DNA from 2 places in the Kitasatospora sp. NPDC002227 genome. Region 2 is predicted to be linked to the other one. Evidence: predicted binding sites of a transcription regulator. Region 2 holds the regulator's gene; the other holds the start of a gene.
What was found. The regulator HspR, encoded in region 2, represses chaperone genes until heat shock. The targets are predictions, from matches to a motif close to TTGAGNNNNNNNNNCTCAA.
Positions count from the first base shown of each region.

Region 1: lon (endopeptidase La) is a predicted target of HspR. The motif match lies at 2,676-2,694, and genes of this name have one in related genera.

Region 1 covers NZ_JBEOWY010000010.1:195,085-202,518, forward strand. The annotation lists gene lon (endopeptidase La) at 263-2,653, opposite strand; gene ABT095_RS12280 (rhomboid-like protein) at 2,911-3,663, opposite strand; gene ABT095_RS12285 (response regulator transcription factor) at 4,102-4,836, shown strand; gene ABT095_RS12290 (HAMP domain-containing sensor histidine kinase) at 4,931-6,076, shown strand; gene ABT095_RS12295 (multifunctional oxoglutarate decarboxylase/oxoglutarate dehydrogenase thiamine pyrophosphate-binding subunit/dihydrolipoyllysine-residue succinyltransferase subunit) at 6,372-7,434, shown strand, end outside.
Region 2 covers NZ_JBEOWY010000011.1:43,136-50,569, reverse strand. The annotation lists gene dnaK (molecular chaperone DnaK) at 1-951, shown strand, start outside; gene grpE (nucleotide exchange factor GrpE) at 948-1,550, shown strand; gene dnaJ (molecular chaperone DnaJ) at 1,643-2,785, shown strand; gene ABT095_RS12530 (heat shock protein transcriptional repressor HspR) at 2,790-3,290, shown strand; gene ABT095_RS12525 (helix-turn-helix domain-containing protein) at 3,494-4,507, shown strand; gene ABT095_RS12520 (hypothetical protein) at 4,564-4,758, opposite strand; gene ABT095_RS12515 (hypothetical protein) at 5,132-5,746, shown strand; gene ABT095_RS12510 (LuxR C-terminal-related transcriptional regulator) at 5,810-6,775, opposite strand; gene ABT095_RS12505 (LuxR family transcriptional regulator) at 6,768-7,434, opposite strand, start outside.

The sequences.
Region 1 (7,434 bases), on a different contig from region 2:
GGTCAGGTGTGCGTACAGGGCCATGGCGCTCACGGTGACGGCCTGACGGTTGGTCAGACAACCCCCGTCTCATGGCTCGAGCACCACCGGGGGCGCGGGGAACTGCGCGAGGACGGAAGAGACGGCGCTGCCAGCTTCCGCAGCGGGCCAGTCGCACTATCCAGGGGCGCGGGGAACTGCGCGAAGCGGGAGGCCGCAGGCCGGTTCCTTCCGCACTCGCGCAGTCCCCGCGCCCCTGACAGTGCAACCTGAGGTGGATGCACTAGGCCGCGACGAGGACCTCCGCCGGCTCCAGGGCCAGCGCGAGCACCTCCCGGACGTCCGCGACCGGGTGCACCGTCAGCCGCGCGAGCACCTCGGCCGGGACGTCGTCCAGATCGGCCTCGTTGCGCTTGGGGATGATCACCGTGCTGAGCCCGGCCCGGTCGGCGGCGAGCAGCTTCTGCTTGACGCCGCCGATCGGCAGCACCCGCCCGGTCAGCGAGACCTCACCGGTCATCGCCACCTCGGGGCGCACCCGGCGGCCGGAGAGCAGCGAGGCCAGCGCCGTGGTCATGGTGATCCCGGCGCTCGGGCCGTCCTTGGGGACGGCGCCGGCGGGCACGTGCAGGTGGATGCCCCGCTCCCGCAGGCCGGTGACCGGCAGCTCCAGCTCCGCGCCGCGCGAGCGCAGGTAGGAGAGCGCGATGTGCGCGGACTCCTTCATCACGTCACCCAGCTGCCCGGTCAGGGTCAGCCCGGTGCCGCCGGTCTCGGCGTCGGCGAGCGAGGCCTCGATGTAGAGGACGTCGCCGCCCGCGCCGGTGACGGCCAGGCCGGTGGCCACGCCGGGGACGGCGGTGCGCCGCTCGGCCGGCTCCTGGGCGGACTCGGGCGTGTGGTGCGGGCGCCCGATCAGGCCGCGCAGGTCCGCCGCGCCGATCGTGGTGGGCAGCTCCAGCGTGCCCAGCTCGCTCTGCGCGGCGATCTTCCGCAGGATGCGGGCCACCGAGCGCTCCAGGTTCCGCACACCCGCCTCGCGGGTGTACTCCCCGGCGAGCAGCCGCAGCGCGCCCTCCTCGACGGTGACCTCGGCCGGGTCCAGCCCGGCCCGCTCCAACTGCCGGGGCAGCAGGTGGTCCCGCGCGATGACGACCTTCTCGTCCTCGGTGTAGCCGTCGAGCCGCACCAGCTCCATCCGGTCGAGCAGCGGCTCGGGGATGGCCTCGAGCACGTTGGCGGTGGCCAGGAAGACCACGTCGGAGAGGTCGAGCTCGACCTCCAGGTAGTGGTCGCGGAAGGTGTGGTTCTGCGCCGGGTCGAGCACCTCGAGCAGGGCCGCCGCCGGGTCGCCCCGGTAGTCGGAGCCGACCTTGTCGATCTCGTCCAGGAGCACGACCGGGTTCATCGAACCGGCCTCCTTGATCGCCCGCACGATCCGCCCGGGCAGCGCGCCGACGTAGGTGCGCCGGTGGCCCCGGATCTCGGCCTCGTCCCGCACGCCGCCGAGCGCGACCCGGACGAAGTCCCGGCCCATCGCCCGGGCGACGGACTCGCCCAGCGAGGTCTTGCCCACCCCGGGCGGCCCGACCAGCGCCAGCACCGCACCGCCACGGCGGCCGCCGACCAGCCCGAGCCCCTGCTCGGCCCGGCGCTTTCGCACGGCCAGGTACTCCACGATCCGGTCCTTCACGTCACCAAGACCCGCGTGGTCGGCGTCCAGCACCGCGCGGGCGCCCTCGATGTCGTACGCGTCCTCGCTGCGGTTGTTCCACGGCAGCTCGAGGACGGTGTCCAGCCAGGTCCGGATCCAGGAGCCCTCGGGCGACTGGTCGGAGGAGCGCTCCAGCTTGTCGACCTCCTTGAGCGCGGCCTCGCGCACCTTCTCGGGCAGGTCGGCGGCCTCGACCCGGGCGCGGTAGTCGCCCTCCTCGTCGACGGCCTCGCCGTTCAGCTCGGCCAGCTCCTTGCGGACGGCCTCCAGCTGGCGGCGGAGCAGGAACTCCTTCTGCTGCTTGGCGACACCCTCCTCCACGTCCTTGCGGATGGTGTCGTTGACCTCCTCCTCGGCGAGGTGGTCGCGCAGCAGGCCCAGCGCGTACTCCAGGCGGGCCACCTGGTCGGCCTCGAGCAGCACCTTGAGCTTCTGCTCGGCGGTGGCGAAGGGCGCGTACCCGATGTTGTCGGCGAGCTCGCCGACGCCCTCGATCTGGGCGACCCGGTCCACGATCTGCCAGGCACCGCGCTTGCGCAGCCACTGGGTGGAGAGCGCCTTGTACTCCCGGACCAGCTCGGCCGCCCGCCCGGCCACCGGCAGCCCGGCGTCGGACTCGCGGAACGCACTGGTCTCCACCCACAGCGCGGCGCCCGGCCCGGTGGTGCCGGTGCCGATCCGCACCCTTCGCACGGCCCGCACCAGCGCGGCGGGGTCGCCGTCGGCGAGGCGGCCGACCTGCTCGACGGTCGCCAGGGTGCCGACCGACGCGTACGAGCCGTCCAGCCGGGGCACCAGCAGCACCTGCGGCTTCCCGCCCTGCGCGGCGGCCCGGGCGGCCTCCACCGCGGCCCGTACCTCGGCGTCCTTCAGGTCCAGCGGCACCACCATGCCGGGGAGCACGACCTCGTCGTCGAGCGGCAGCACGGGCAGAGTGAGCGGAGTGGACGTCGAAGCCATGATCTCTCCCCAGTCAGCGAAGTTGAGTTGACCTGACTAAGGATTGGCGAGGGCCGATTGTTCCCGGAGAACTGTTCACTCTGAGCGAAAGGCCAACCACCAGGGGCGCGGGGAACGGCGCGGCCAGCCAAGGAGCTCGCTGCATCGGCGCACGGCGGACCAGTTGCACTATCAAGGGGCGCGGGGAACTGCGCGAAGCGGTAGGCCGCAGGCCGCACATGGCTGGCAGTGCAGTTCCTCGCGCCCCCTGTTCTTGCTTACGCCCCGGCGAGGGCGAGCCGCCGGAGGCGGAAGGGTGCGCCGGGGCCGCGGCGGAGCCGCCGCCAGGTGGCGATGCCGACGAGCAGGGCGACCGGATGGCCGACATCGGTGACAAGGTCCGCGCCGGTCACGATCTGGTGCAGAATCATCGCCCCCGCGCCGGCGAGCGCGAGCACCCGCCCGGGCGGCTTCAGCAGGCCGGCCAGCGCGCCGATGCTGGCGAGCACGCCGTAGCTGACCCCGATGTCCAGCGAGTCGAGCGCGTCCGCGCCGATGCTCCCGGTGGCCACCGCGACGGCCACCACGGCCTGCGAGATGAGCGTGCCGACCACGTGCCCGGCGGCGAAGACGCCGGCCGCCCGCCAGGGGCCGACCCGGCGCTCGAGCGGCGCGACGGTGAGGGCGAAGCCCCAGAAATAGGGGAGCCAGGCCGGACCGGCCACCCACCAGCCACTGAAGAAGAGGGCGACCAGCGGCCGGTGGATCAGGTTGTGCCCGTCGGTGCTGGAGATCTCCTGCAGCCGGTGCACGAGATCGGGGTCGGCGAGCCGGGAGAAGAGGGTGGTGCCGAGCAGTACTGCGAGGTAGCCGAGCGCGAAGCGGTTGCGCCGCGGCGTGGGGATCAGGCCGAGCACCCGCCCGAGCACCCCGTACCGGAGGCCGTACCGGAGGCCGCCGTACGGCACCACGGTGACGGCGAGGGGCACCGGCTCACGGGGCAGTGTGAAGTCGTCCCGCACATCCGACATGTCGCCTCCACTCCAGCCGTTCCGGCCCCCCGAAACGCCGCCACTGGCAACTTGTCGTGCCCACGTTACGTGGCACTTCTGAGAGTCGGCTGAGGACGAGCTGTGAAGATCGGCAGAACTGCCGCACCGCCCGACCCGAAGCCGCCCTCTGTTTACGGACCAGTAGCCCCGCAGCCCAGGAGTCTGCCACCCCTCCAGCGGCATACGCACCGTTACGGGCGATATTTTTGCCGGGTAAGGTATCGCCCCGTGCCCCGTCCTGACCTGGGTCGGCACCAGTTGCGCGGACCGGAAATGTCCGGTTGACCTGCCGGGACACGCGAGGTGTCCGTACGCTCGCTGGCGGGGCACAGCCCACGACGGAACAAGACGACTACGAGCGGAGCCCGCTGTCCCCACAGGCAGTCGGCCCGTAGCCCTGGGGGCGGTGGCGTGACCGTGACAGAAATTCAACAGGACAGCGGCAGCGGTGCGGTGAGTACGCAGCGACGCGTACTCGTCGTCGAGGACGAGCCCACGATCGCCGAGTCGATCGCCGCCCGGCTGGGCGCGGAAGGCTTCAAGGTCGCCGTGGCCCATGACGGGCCCGGTGCCGTGGACGGCTTCCACACCTGGCAGCCGGATCTCGTCGTGCTCGACGTGATGCTGCCCGGCTTCGACGGCCTCGAGGTGTGCCGCCGGATCCAGGCGCAGCGGCCGGTGCCGGTGCTGATGCTGACCGCGCGCGACGACGAGACGGACCTGCTGGTCGGCCTCGGCGTCGGCGCGGACGACTACATGACCAAGCCGTTCTCCATGCGCGAGCTGGCGGCCCGGGTCAACGTGCTGCTGCGCCGCGTCGAGCGCGCCCAGCAGGCGGCCCGTACGCCCGCGCTCGGCAGCCTGCGCTTCGGCGATCTGGAGATCGACCACGTCCAGCGCCGGGTCCGGCTCGGCTCGGGCGACGTCCACCTGACGCCGACCGAGTTCGACCTGCTGGCCTGCCTGGCCGCCCAGCCGCGCGCGGTGCTCACCCGTGAGCAGCTGCTGGCCGAGGTCTGGGACTGGACGGATGCCTCGGGCACCCGCACGGTCGACAGCCACGTGAAGGCGCTGCGGCGGAAGATCGGCGCGAGCTGGATCCGTACGGTGCACGGAGTCGGGTACGCCCTGGAGGCACCCCTCTCGCAGTGAGTGACACCGGGCGTTCGGGCCACCGGGGGGCCCACGTCCCAGGCGTCACAGCCGGAGCACCGGAGCGTTCGCGGGGGATGACTTCAGAGGCGACATGACTTTTCCACAGCAACGCGACGGGGACGACACGGGCGAGGGCCCGCGCCGAGGGCTGGCCGCACGCGCCGCCCGGCGTGTCTGGGCGGACATCAGACCGCTCGACCCGTTCCGCTCGATCAAGGGCAAGCTGGCCCTGCTGGTGATCGTCTCGGTCTTCCTGGCCACCGGCATGGCCGTGGTGGCGACCAGGTCCGAGACCCAGATCCGGATCATCATGATCTTCTCGATGATCGCCTCGCTGCTCTTCATGCAGTTCCTCGCGCACGGGCTGACCGCCCCGCTGCGCGAGATGACGGCCGCCTCGCGCGCGATGACCGGCGGCGACTACAGCCGCCGGGTCGAGGTCTCCTCGCGGGACGAGATCGGCGAGCTGGCCGAGGCCTTCAACCGGATGGCGGGAGACCTGGAGGCCTCCGACCGCCACCGCCGCGAGCTGGTGGCCAACGTCTCGCACGAGCTGCGCACACCGATCGCGGCGCTGCGCGCCGTGTTGGAGAACGTGGTGGACGGCGTGGTCCAGCCCAATCCGAAGACGCTGGGCGCCGCGCTGGAGCAGACCGAGCGGCTCGGGCGGCTGGTCACCCACCTGCTCGACCTGTCCAAGCTGGACGGCGGCGTGGTGCCGCTGGACGCCCGCCCCTTCGAGGTGCGCGACTTCCTGGACGGCGTGCTGCGCGGTGTGACGGTGGACGGTGCGACGGCGGGCGGCGCGTACGGCCGGCGGGACGACGTCCGGCTGCGCCTGGAGGTCGATCCGCCGGACCTGACCGGCGTCGCGGACCCGGAGCGGCTGCACCAGGTGGTGGCCAACCTGGTCGACAACGCCTGCAAGCACTCCCCCGCCGGCGGCACCGTGACGGTGCTGGCCACGCCGGGCGAGGAGCCGGGCGGGCTGCTGCTCGCCGTCACCGACGAGGGGCCGGGAATCCCGGTGCAGGACAGGTCGCGGGTGTTCGAGCGCTTCGGCCGCAGCGGCACCGCGACGGCCACTGGTCCGGGTGCGGACGGTGGCACCGGTCTGGGCCTGGCGATCGCCCGCTGGGCGGTCGATCTGCACGGCGGGCGGATCCGGGTCGCCGAGTCCGCCAAGGGCTGCCGGATCGAGGTCGCTCTCCCGGGTGAGCCCCCGGTCCGCCCGTAACCTGCACATCTGTCACAGAACTGGGACAGAAGGGCCGATCCGACTACGTCAGATCATCTGTTCGGGCCCGCACGGGCATCTTTGTCCCGTTTTGACTAGATTTGAGACCGACGGAGAGACCCCTCGTTCCCCGCCGATACAAATCCCTAACGTCGATTTCCAGCCAAATTAACGGTCGGCACTGTGATCTGGGCGACGCCTGCCCGCTGGGGACTGCGCGATCACTCGGGAGAGGCGTAGCCTTAATCCCCGCTGTCCACCATCCCAAAAGGAAGCGGAAGAGGGCGGTTGCCCCGTGTCGCCACACCCTGAAACCCCCGTCAGCTCGGCAAGCTCCACTGGCTTCGGCCCCAACGAGTGGCTCGTCGACGAGATCTACCAGCAGTACCTCCAGGATCCCAACTCGGTCGACCGAGCCTGGTGGGACTTTTTCGCCGACTACAAGCCCGGTACCGAGGTGACTCCAGTGACCCAGGCCGCGACCCAGGCCGGCCCCACGCCGACCGCCGTTGCCGCCCCTGCTCCGACTGCTGCCGCGCAGGCCGCACCGGCGCCCGCACCCGCTGCACCGGCCGCCGCGGCTCCGGTCCAGCCGGCGCCCGCGCCGCTCGCCGCCGCTCCGGCCGCGCCCCCGGCTCCGAAGGCCGCCGCTCAGGCGCCCGCCGCCGCGGCTGCCGAGGGACCCGAGCTGATCGCGCTGCGTGGCCCGGCCAAGGCCGTCGCCACCAACATGGACGCCTCGCTGGAGGTGCCCACGGCGACCTCCGTGCGCGCCGTCCCGGCGAAGCTGTTGATCGACAACCGGATTGTCATCAACAACCACCTGCAGCGCGCCCGTGGTGGCAAGGTCTCCTTCACGCACCTGATCGGGTACGCCCTGGTCCAGGCCATCAAGGCCAACCCGGGCATGAACCACAGCTACGTGGTCAAGGACGGCAAGTCCTTCCTGGTGAAGCCGGACCACGTGAACCTCGGCCTCGCCATCGACCTGGTGAAGCCCAACGGCGACCGCCAGCTCGTCGTCGCGGCCATCAAGAAGGCCGAGACGCTCGACTTCTTCGGCTTCTGGCAGGCCTACGAGGACATCGTCCGCCGGGCCCGCGCCAACAAGCTGACGATGGACGACTTCACCGGCGTCACCGTCTCGCTGACCAACCCCGGCGGCATCGGCACCGTGCACTCCGTGCCGCGCCTGATGCAGAACCAGGGCACCATCGTCGGCGTCGGCGCCATGGAGTACCCGGCCGAGTTCCAGGGCTCCTCCCAGGAGACGCTGGCCCGCCTGGGCATCTCCAAGATCATGACGCTCACCTCGACCTACGACCACCGCGTCATCCAGGGCGCGGCCTCGGGCGAGT
Region 2 (7,434 bases):
GACGCCGGCATCTCCCTCTCGGAGATCGACCACGTCGTCCTGGTCGGTGGCTCCACCCGGATGCCCGCCGTCGCCGAGCTCGTCAAGGAGCTGACCGGCGGCAAGGACGCCAACAAGGGCGTCAACCCGGACGAGGTCGTCGCCATCGGCGCCGCCCTGCAGGCCGGTGTCCTCAAGGGTGAGGTCAAGGACGTCCTGCTGCTCGACGTCACCCCGCTGTCCCTCGGCATCGAGACCAAGGGCGGCATCATGACGAAGCTCATCGAGCGCAACACCACGATCCCGACCAAGCGCTCCGAGATCTTCACCACCGCCGAGGACAACCAGCCCTCCGTGCAGATCCAGGTCTACCAGGGCGAGCGCGAGATCGCGGCGTACAACAAGAAGCTCGGCATGTTCGAGCTGACCGGCCTGCCGCCGGCCCCCCGCGGCCTGCCCCAGATCGAGGTCACCTTCGACATCGACGCCAACGGCATCATGCACGTCGGCGCGAAGGACCTCGGCACCGGCAAGGAGCAGCGGATGACCGTCACCGGTGGCTCCGCGCTGCCGAAGGACGACATCGAGCGCATGATGCGCGAGGCCGAGCAGTACGCGGAGGAGGACCACAAGCGCCGCGAGGCCGTGGAGACCCGCAACCAGGGCGAGCAGCTCGTCTACTCGACCGAGAAGTTCATCGCCGACAACGCCGACAAGCTCCCGGCCGACGTCAAGACCGAGGTCGAGACGTCGATCACCGAGCTCAAGGAGGCCCTGAAGGGCGAGGACATCGCGGCCATCCGCGAGGCGACCGAGAAGGTCTCCACCACCGCCCAGAAGCTCGGCGCCGCCCTGTACGCCAACGCCGACGCCGCCGCCCCGGCCGGTGACGAGGCCTCGGCCAAGGCCGAGGACGACGTCGTCGACGCCGAGATCGTGGACGACGAGAAGCCGAAGGGTGACAAGGCATGACGGAGAAGCCGCAGGGCGACAAGCCCGGCGACGACTCCGCCGAGGAGGCCGTCCTGAAGGCCGCCGAGGAGGCGGTCTCGGGCGGCGCCGCGGAGGAGCTCGCCGCAGCGCAGCGCGAGGTCACCGAGCGTACGGCCGACCTGCAGCGGCTCCAGGCCGAGTACCAGAACTACCGCAAGCGGGTCGAGCGCGACCGGCTCACGGTCCGTGAGATCGCGGTCTCCAACATCCTGGAGGCCCTGATCCCGGTGCTGGACGACATCGGCCGGGCCCGCGAGCACGGCGAGGTCACGGGCGGCTTCAAGTCCGTCTCGGACAACCTCGAGACGGTCGTCGCCAAGCTGGGCCTGCAGCAGTTCGGCAAGGAGGGCGAGCCCTTCGACCCGACTCTGCACGAGGCACTGATGCACAGCTACTCCTCGGACGTCACCGAGGACACCTGTGTCCAGATCCTCCAGCCGGGCTACCGGATCGGCGAGCGGGTCATCCGCCCGGCGATGGTCGCCGTGGCCGAGCCCCAGCCGGGTGCCGCGTCCTCGGACGCGGAGAAGCCCGCCAAGCCCTCGGGCGAGAAGGCTGACGGCTCCGCCGAAAGCTGACAATCTGTGCGCTGCGGAGTCGTACGTCGTCAGGTACGACGAACGGCTCCGCAGCGGCGTACCGTGAAACACTTTCGGAGGTTGTGGCAGGCATGAGCGCCAAGGACTACGTGGAGAAGGACTACTACAAGGTCCTCGGTGTGCCCAAGGACGCCACCACCGCCGAGATCAAGAAGACGTACCGGAAGCTGGCCCGGGAGTTCCACCCGGACGCCAACAAGGGCGACGCCAAGGCGGAGGACCGCTTCAAGGACATCTCCGAGGCGTACGACGTGCTCTCGGACGACAAGCGCCGCAAGGAGTACGACGAGGCCCGCAGCCTGTTCGGCTCCGGCGGCTTCCGCTCCGGCGGGCCCGGCGGCGGCGCCTCCTTCGACTTCGGCGACCTCTTCTCCGGCTCCGCCAACCAGGGCGGCGGCATCGGCGACGTCTTCGGCGGCCTGTTCAACCGCGGCGGCCGGGCGGCCCAGCCGCGCCGCGGCGCGGACGTCGAGACCGAGGTGACGCTCTCCTTCGAGGAGGCCGTGGACGGCGCCACCGTGCCGCTGCGGATGACCAGTCAGGCGCCCTGCAAGGTCTGCTCCGGCACCGGCGCCAAGGCCGGCACCACGCCCCGGGTCTGCCCCACGTGCGTCGGCGCGGGCACCGTGAGCCGGGGCCAGGGCGCCTTCGCGCTCTCCGAGCCCTGCCGGGACTGCCGCGGCCGCGGCATGCTCGTCGACGACCCCTGCGCCGTCTGCCACGGCAGCGGCCGGGCCTCCTCGGCGCGCACCATGCAGGTCCGCATCCCGGCCGGGGTCCAGGCCGACCAGCGCATCCGGCTCAAGGGCAAGGGCGCCCAGGGCGAGCGCGGCGGCCAGCCCGGCGACCTCTACGTCACCGTGCACGTCGACCCGCACCCGGTCTTCGGCCGCAAGGGCGACAACCTGACCGTGACCGTGCCGGTGTCCTTCCCCGAAGCGGCACTTGGCGGCACCATCGAGGTGCCCACCCTGGCCGGCCCGTCGGTCAAGCTCCGCCTCCCGGCGGGCAGCGCCAACGGACTCACCCTCCGCGCCCGGGGCAAGGGCGCCACCCGCAAGGACGGCACCCGCGGCGACCTGCTGGTCACCGTGGAGGTCGCGGTCCCGAAGAGCGTCGAGGGCGACGCCCTGACGGCCCTGGAGCAGTACCGCGAGGCCACCGCCTCGGACGACCCACGAGCCGACCTCTTCCGGGCGGCGGAGGGAGCGTGACCAGATGCAGATGAACCAGGACCCCATCGGCCCCGGTCTCGGCGAGGGCCTGCCCGGCGGCACCCGCCGTTCCTCGGCCCCCCGGGTCTCCTACCAGCTCACCGAAGAGACACCCGTCTACGTCATCTCGGTGGCCGCCGAGCTCTCCGGCCTGCACCCCCAGACCCTGCGCCAGTACGACCGCCTCGGCCTGGTCTGCCCCGACCGCACGGCCGGCCGCGGCCGCCGCTACTCCGCCCGGGACATCCAGCAGCTGCGCGAGGTCCAGCGCCTCTCCCAGGACGAGGGCATCAACCTGGCCGGCATCAAGCGGATCATCGAGCTCGAGAACCAGGTCGCCGCACTCCAGTCCCGGATCACCGAACTAGCCGCCTCCCTCGACGGCGCCGCCACCGCCCTCCAGCAGCGCGAGGCCGCCGTCCACGCCTCCTACCGCCGCGACCTCGTCCCCTACCAGCAGGTCCAGCAGTCCAGCGCCCTGGTCGTCTGGCGCCCCAAGCGCTGACCACCGCCCGACCGCACGCCGGGAGCCGCCGATACCCTTCGGTCAGGGGGTGTCGGCGGCTCAGTCGTGGTGAGAGAGTGCGACCGAGTCATGATGACGGCGGCAAATTCGGTACTCCCGGTCGTCCATGGGCACAGCCCCATATGATCCCCGTTGGGCGCACGCCACCCGTCCATCCATGCAGCCGACGGCAAGGAGCCCAAATGACTGAGACGGACGAGCCAGGGCTCACTTCAGGCGGCTTGGGAGTGCTCTCCGCCGAGGCCCGGGAGCTCTACCGATCGGTCATACGGTCCCATGGCCGACTCCATCCGGCCGATGCCGATGGGGCCGTGCGCGGCTGCCTGCACGAACTGACGGACATCGGCCTGCTCGTCCCGGACACCGACAACCCGGAAGTCCTGGTCGCCGTCGACCCCGGGCAACTGTCCGTCCGCCTCAGCACCGCCTGGCAGCGGAAGGCTCTGGACCTGCTCAACCGGGCTGTGTCCCTGCCCACCGAACTCCAGGAACTGGCCGAATCATTCCGCGTACCCGAGCAGACCGGCGGAACGATCGAGTATGTCCGTGGCAAAGTCCTGATCAACCAACGGTTGGGCCAGCTGGTCAGCAGCTGCAGAGAAGAGATGCTCGCTGCCCAACCGGGCGGGCCGCGGCCGCCGGAGGCACTGGCCGGCGTGATCGACCGGGACCTCGAAATGCTGCGCCGCGGGGCGGACATCCGGACGATCTACCACCCGAGCACGCGGTACCACCCGGCGACGCGGGACTATGTTGCCTCGATAGCCGAGCACGGTGGTCAAGTCCGGACGCTCGACGAGCCCTACACGCGGCTTATCGTCATCGATCGCCGAACCGCCGTGATTCCGGTGGCCGAAGATCTCAACTTGGCCGCGTTCATTCATGACCAAGCCGTCATCAGCTACGTCGTCGAGGAGGTATTCGAGCGGAACTGGAGCCGAGGACTAGATTTTGACGGAACACGGACAGTTCCACCTCAAGTCGTTTCCCGGCTTCGCCAGACGATCATCGATCTCCTGTTGAAGGGGATCAACCACCGCGTTATCGCCCGGCGCCTGGGGATCAGCGAACGCACCCTGGCCCGCCATATCGCCGAGATGCGCGAGGAGTACCACGTCGAGTCGCTCTTCCAACTCGGCTACGTCCTGGCCCGCACCAACCCCGAGGCCATCGAGTCCACCGAAGCCTTCGGGTGACCTGTCATCGCCCGGACGCCCCGTTCGCCCGGGTGGGAACAGCAGGACCGTAGGACTCAGGTCCAGGCCGAGTCCAGCGGAGACACCGTCGTGGGCAGCCCCTTGGCCGTTGACTGGTCGGCCGAGACGACCTTCGTGGCCTTCGTCCAGGCGCTGTCTGCGGCTTGTGCCAGATTGCTGCCGGCCAACACCGCCGCACCCAGGGCCAGCGGCACGGCGACGAAGCGAACAAAGCGGCGCATGCGAGACATTGCGACCAAATCCTTCCTCGGGGTTATGCCTCACGAAAAATGAAGCCTCGAACATTAGCTCAGATCATGCCTCACTGTGAGGGCTACTGTCACTGCGCCCGCTTTCTGCTAGGTGCGTCATCTCGCTGCCAGGCAGCCAGATGCCACCATGTGTCAGTGGACGTACCGGCTCCAGCCGTTGGACGATCAGCACGTCTCACCAGGAGCAGTCCGCCATCTCCCTGGTGCTGACGCGGTCTCTGTCAGTCCTGCGACAGCTCGTCCCGAGGATCACCACCGAACCGGCACGGCACCGCGCCAACTGGGCGAATCTCCCTACCGCTCCGTCGGCTCCAGCTGTCAGCGCCCCCGCCCTTCCTCCCCCGGAGTCGACATGAGTGAGCCCTATCTGCGCGACCGCGCCACCCAGGCCCCCGAGGGTCGGCGCGCTCGGGTGTTCCTGGCCGCACCGCTCATGCGGCTGACCGGCCCGGCCGACAGCGTGGTGACGCTGGCCAGCCGGACTCGGCTGACCACCCTGCGCTCGACGCTGCTGCGCAGCGGCGCCGCCGTCTACAGCGCGCACCACAGCGACGCCTGGTCGGTGGCGGGCAAGGCGCCGGAGCCGCGGGTGCCCTCGGACTTCCGCGCCCTGCAGAGCGCCGATCTCGTCTTCGCGTACGTCGGTGCCCCGCTCTCGGCCGGCGTCAGCCTGGAGCTCGGCTGGGCCTCGGCGCTGCGCAAGCCGATCGTCCTGCTGGTGGACGAGGCGATCACCCACAACCCGCTGATCGCCACCATCGAGCAGGTCGCCCCCGTCCTGCCGCTGGTCTTCGACGACACCTGGTCGCAGGAGGCCCTGCACCACACCGTCGAGACCGCCCTCGACTGGGCCGGCATGGCCCTCTCCCTCCGCGAGGGCTTCTGGACCGCTCCCGGCGAGCAGTTCCCGCTGCCCCGCCAGGAGAGCAGCTTCGGCTACTGGACCCCCGGCGTCGCCACCGGCTGACCGCCGCCTCCCACACTTCCGTTCGCCCCGTACCCCCGGCGGGGCGAACGGTTCCCCCAGGGGTCAGCGCGGCTCTTGGCCGCGCTGACCCCTCATAAGCCACCCGAGCTGGTAGAGCGTGTTGGCGTCGTAGAGCTCCCGCAGCCGCGCGATGTGCCCCGCCACCGTCCGCTCGCTCAGCCCCAGCCGGCTCGCCACCGCGCGCTGGGTCAGCCCCTGCGCCAGCAGCCGGCCCACCTGCTCGTGCACCGGCGCCCCCTCCCCGGGCTCCGACAACGCACCCCAGCGGACCGGCTCCGCGCGTGCCCAGTCCCGCTCGAATGTGCCCACCAGGAAAGCCACCACTGCCGGATCCTCCACGAAGGCCGCGCTGCTGTTGTCCGCCGCAGCAGAAATAACCGCAACCCGGCGGTCGAAGATCAGCATCCGGGTGAACTGCTCACCCAACACCCTGATCTGGTAGCCGAGTTCACTGATCGCCGTCGCGTACTCGATCGTGGCGAAATCCGCCTTGACCGCAGGCTGGTAGATCGTGCGACCACTGCCGCCCTGCTGCAGGAAGCCGCGGATGCGGTCCATGGTCTGCTTCAGGTGCCCCGAGGGCGTTCCCGAGCCCGGCTGTACCGTCATCACCTCGTGACGGAGCTCCGTCTCCAACTGGATCAGCCGGTGCCTGATCGCCTCGGAGCCGCCGACGTGGTGGACCGCGCCGGATTGCTGGCTGCGGCGGGCCACTCTGTCGTAGCCACGGACCAGTTCCTCCAGCACGGCGGGTGCCTCCTCGGCCTGGGCCATCAGCCGGATACCGGCCGACCGCAGTTCGCCGCTGACCTGCTCCCCGATCGTCCTAGGGTTCACCGCCGACAGCGACTCGTCCGCCCGATGGTGCACCAGCAGTCCGATCTCCACCAACCGCAGAGCGACCGGGATCTCCGCCTCCGGCACATCCCGGAGCAGTACCCGCCCGCCCTGCTCCAGCACCACCAAGTAGAACGCGCGCTCGGCCGCGTCCGGCAACAACTCACTCACCCCGCATCACCCACCCCAACTGGAACAACGTCTCCGCGTCGTACAACTCCCGCAACCGCGCGATGTGCCCCGCCACCGTCCGCTCGCTCAACCCCAGCCGGCTCGACACCGCCCGCTGCGTCAGCCCCTGTGCCAGCAACCGCCCCACCTGCTCGTGCACCGGAGCGATCCGGTCGTCCGCGTCCGGGGCGCTCCAGCGGACGGGCTCCGCCCAGGCCCAGTCCCGCTCGAACACGCCGACCAGGAAGGCCACCACCGCCTGGTCCGCGACGAACGCCACGCCGGTGCTCCCGCCCTCCGCCGCGATGACGGCGAGCCGGCGGTCGAAGACCCGCACCGGGTTGAAGGACCCACCGTGCACGCGGACTTGCTGCCCCCACCCGCTGACCGTCGCGGCCCACCGCACCACCTCGGCGTCGGCCCTGGCCTCCGGGCCGTGGATCGTGCGGCCCACCCCGCCCTCGCGCAGGAAGCGCTCGACCCGGGCGAGCGACAGGTCAAGCTCCGGCCGCACCGCCCCACCGGCCGGCCAGGCCACCAGCACCTCGTACTTCAGCTCGGCCTCGATCTGCAGCATCCGGTGCCGCACCTCCTCGACCCCGCTCGGGTGGTGCACCGCTCCGGCCCTGGCCCCGGCACAGGCCGACTCGTCGAACCGG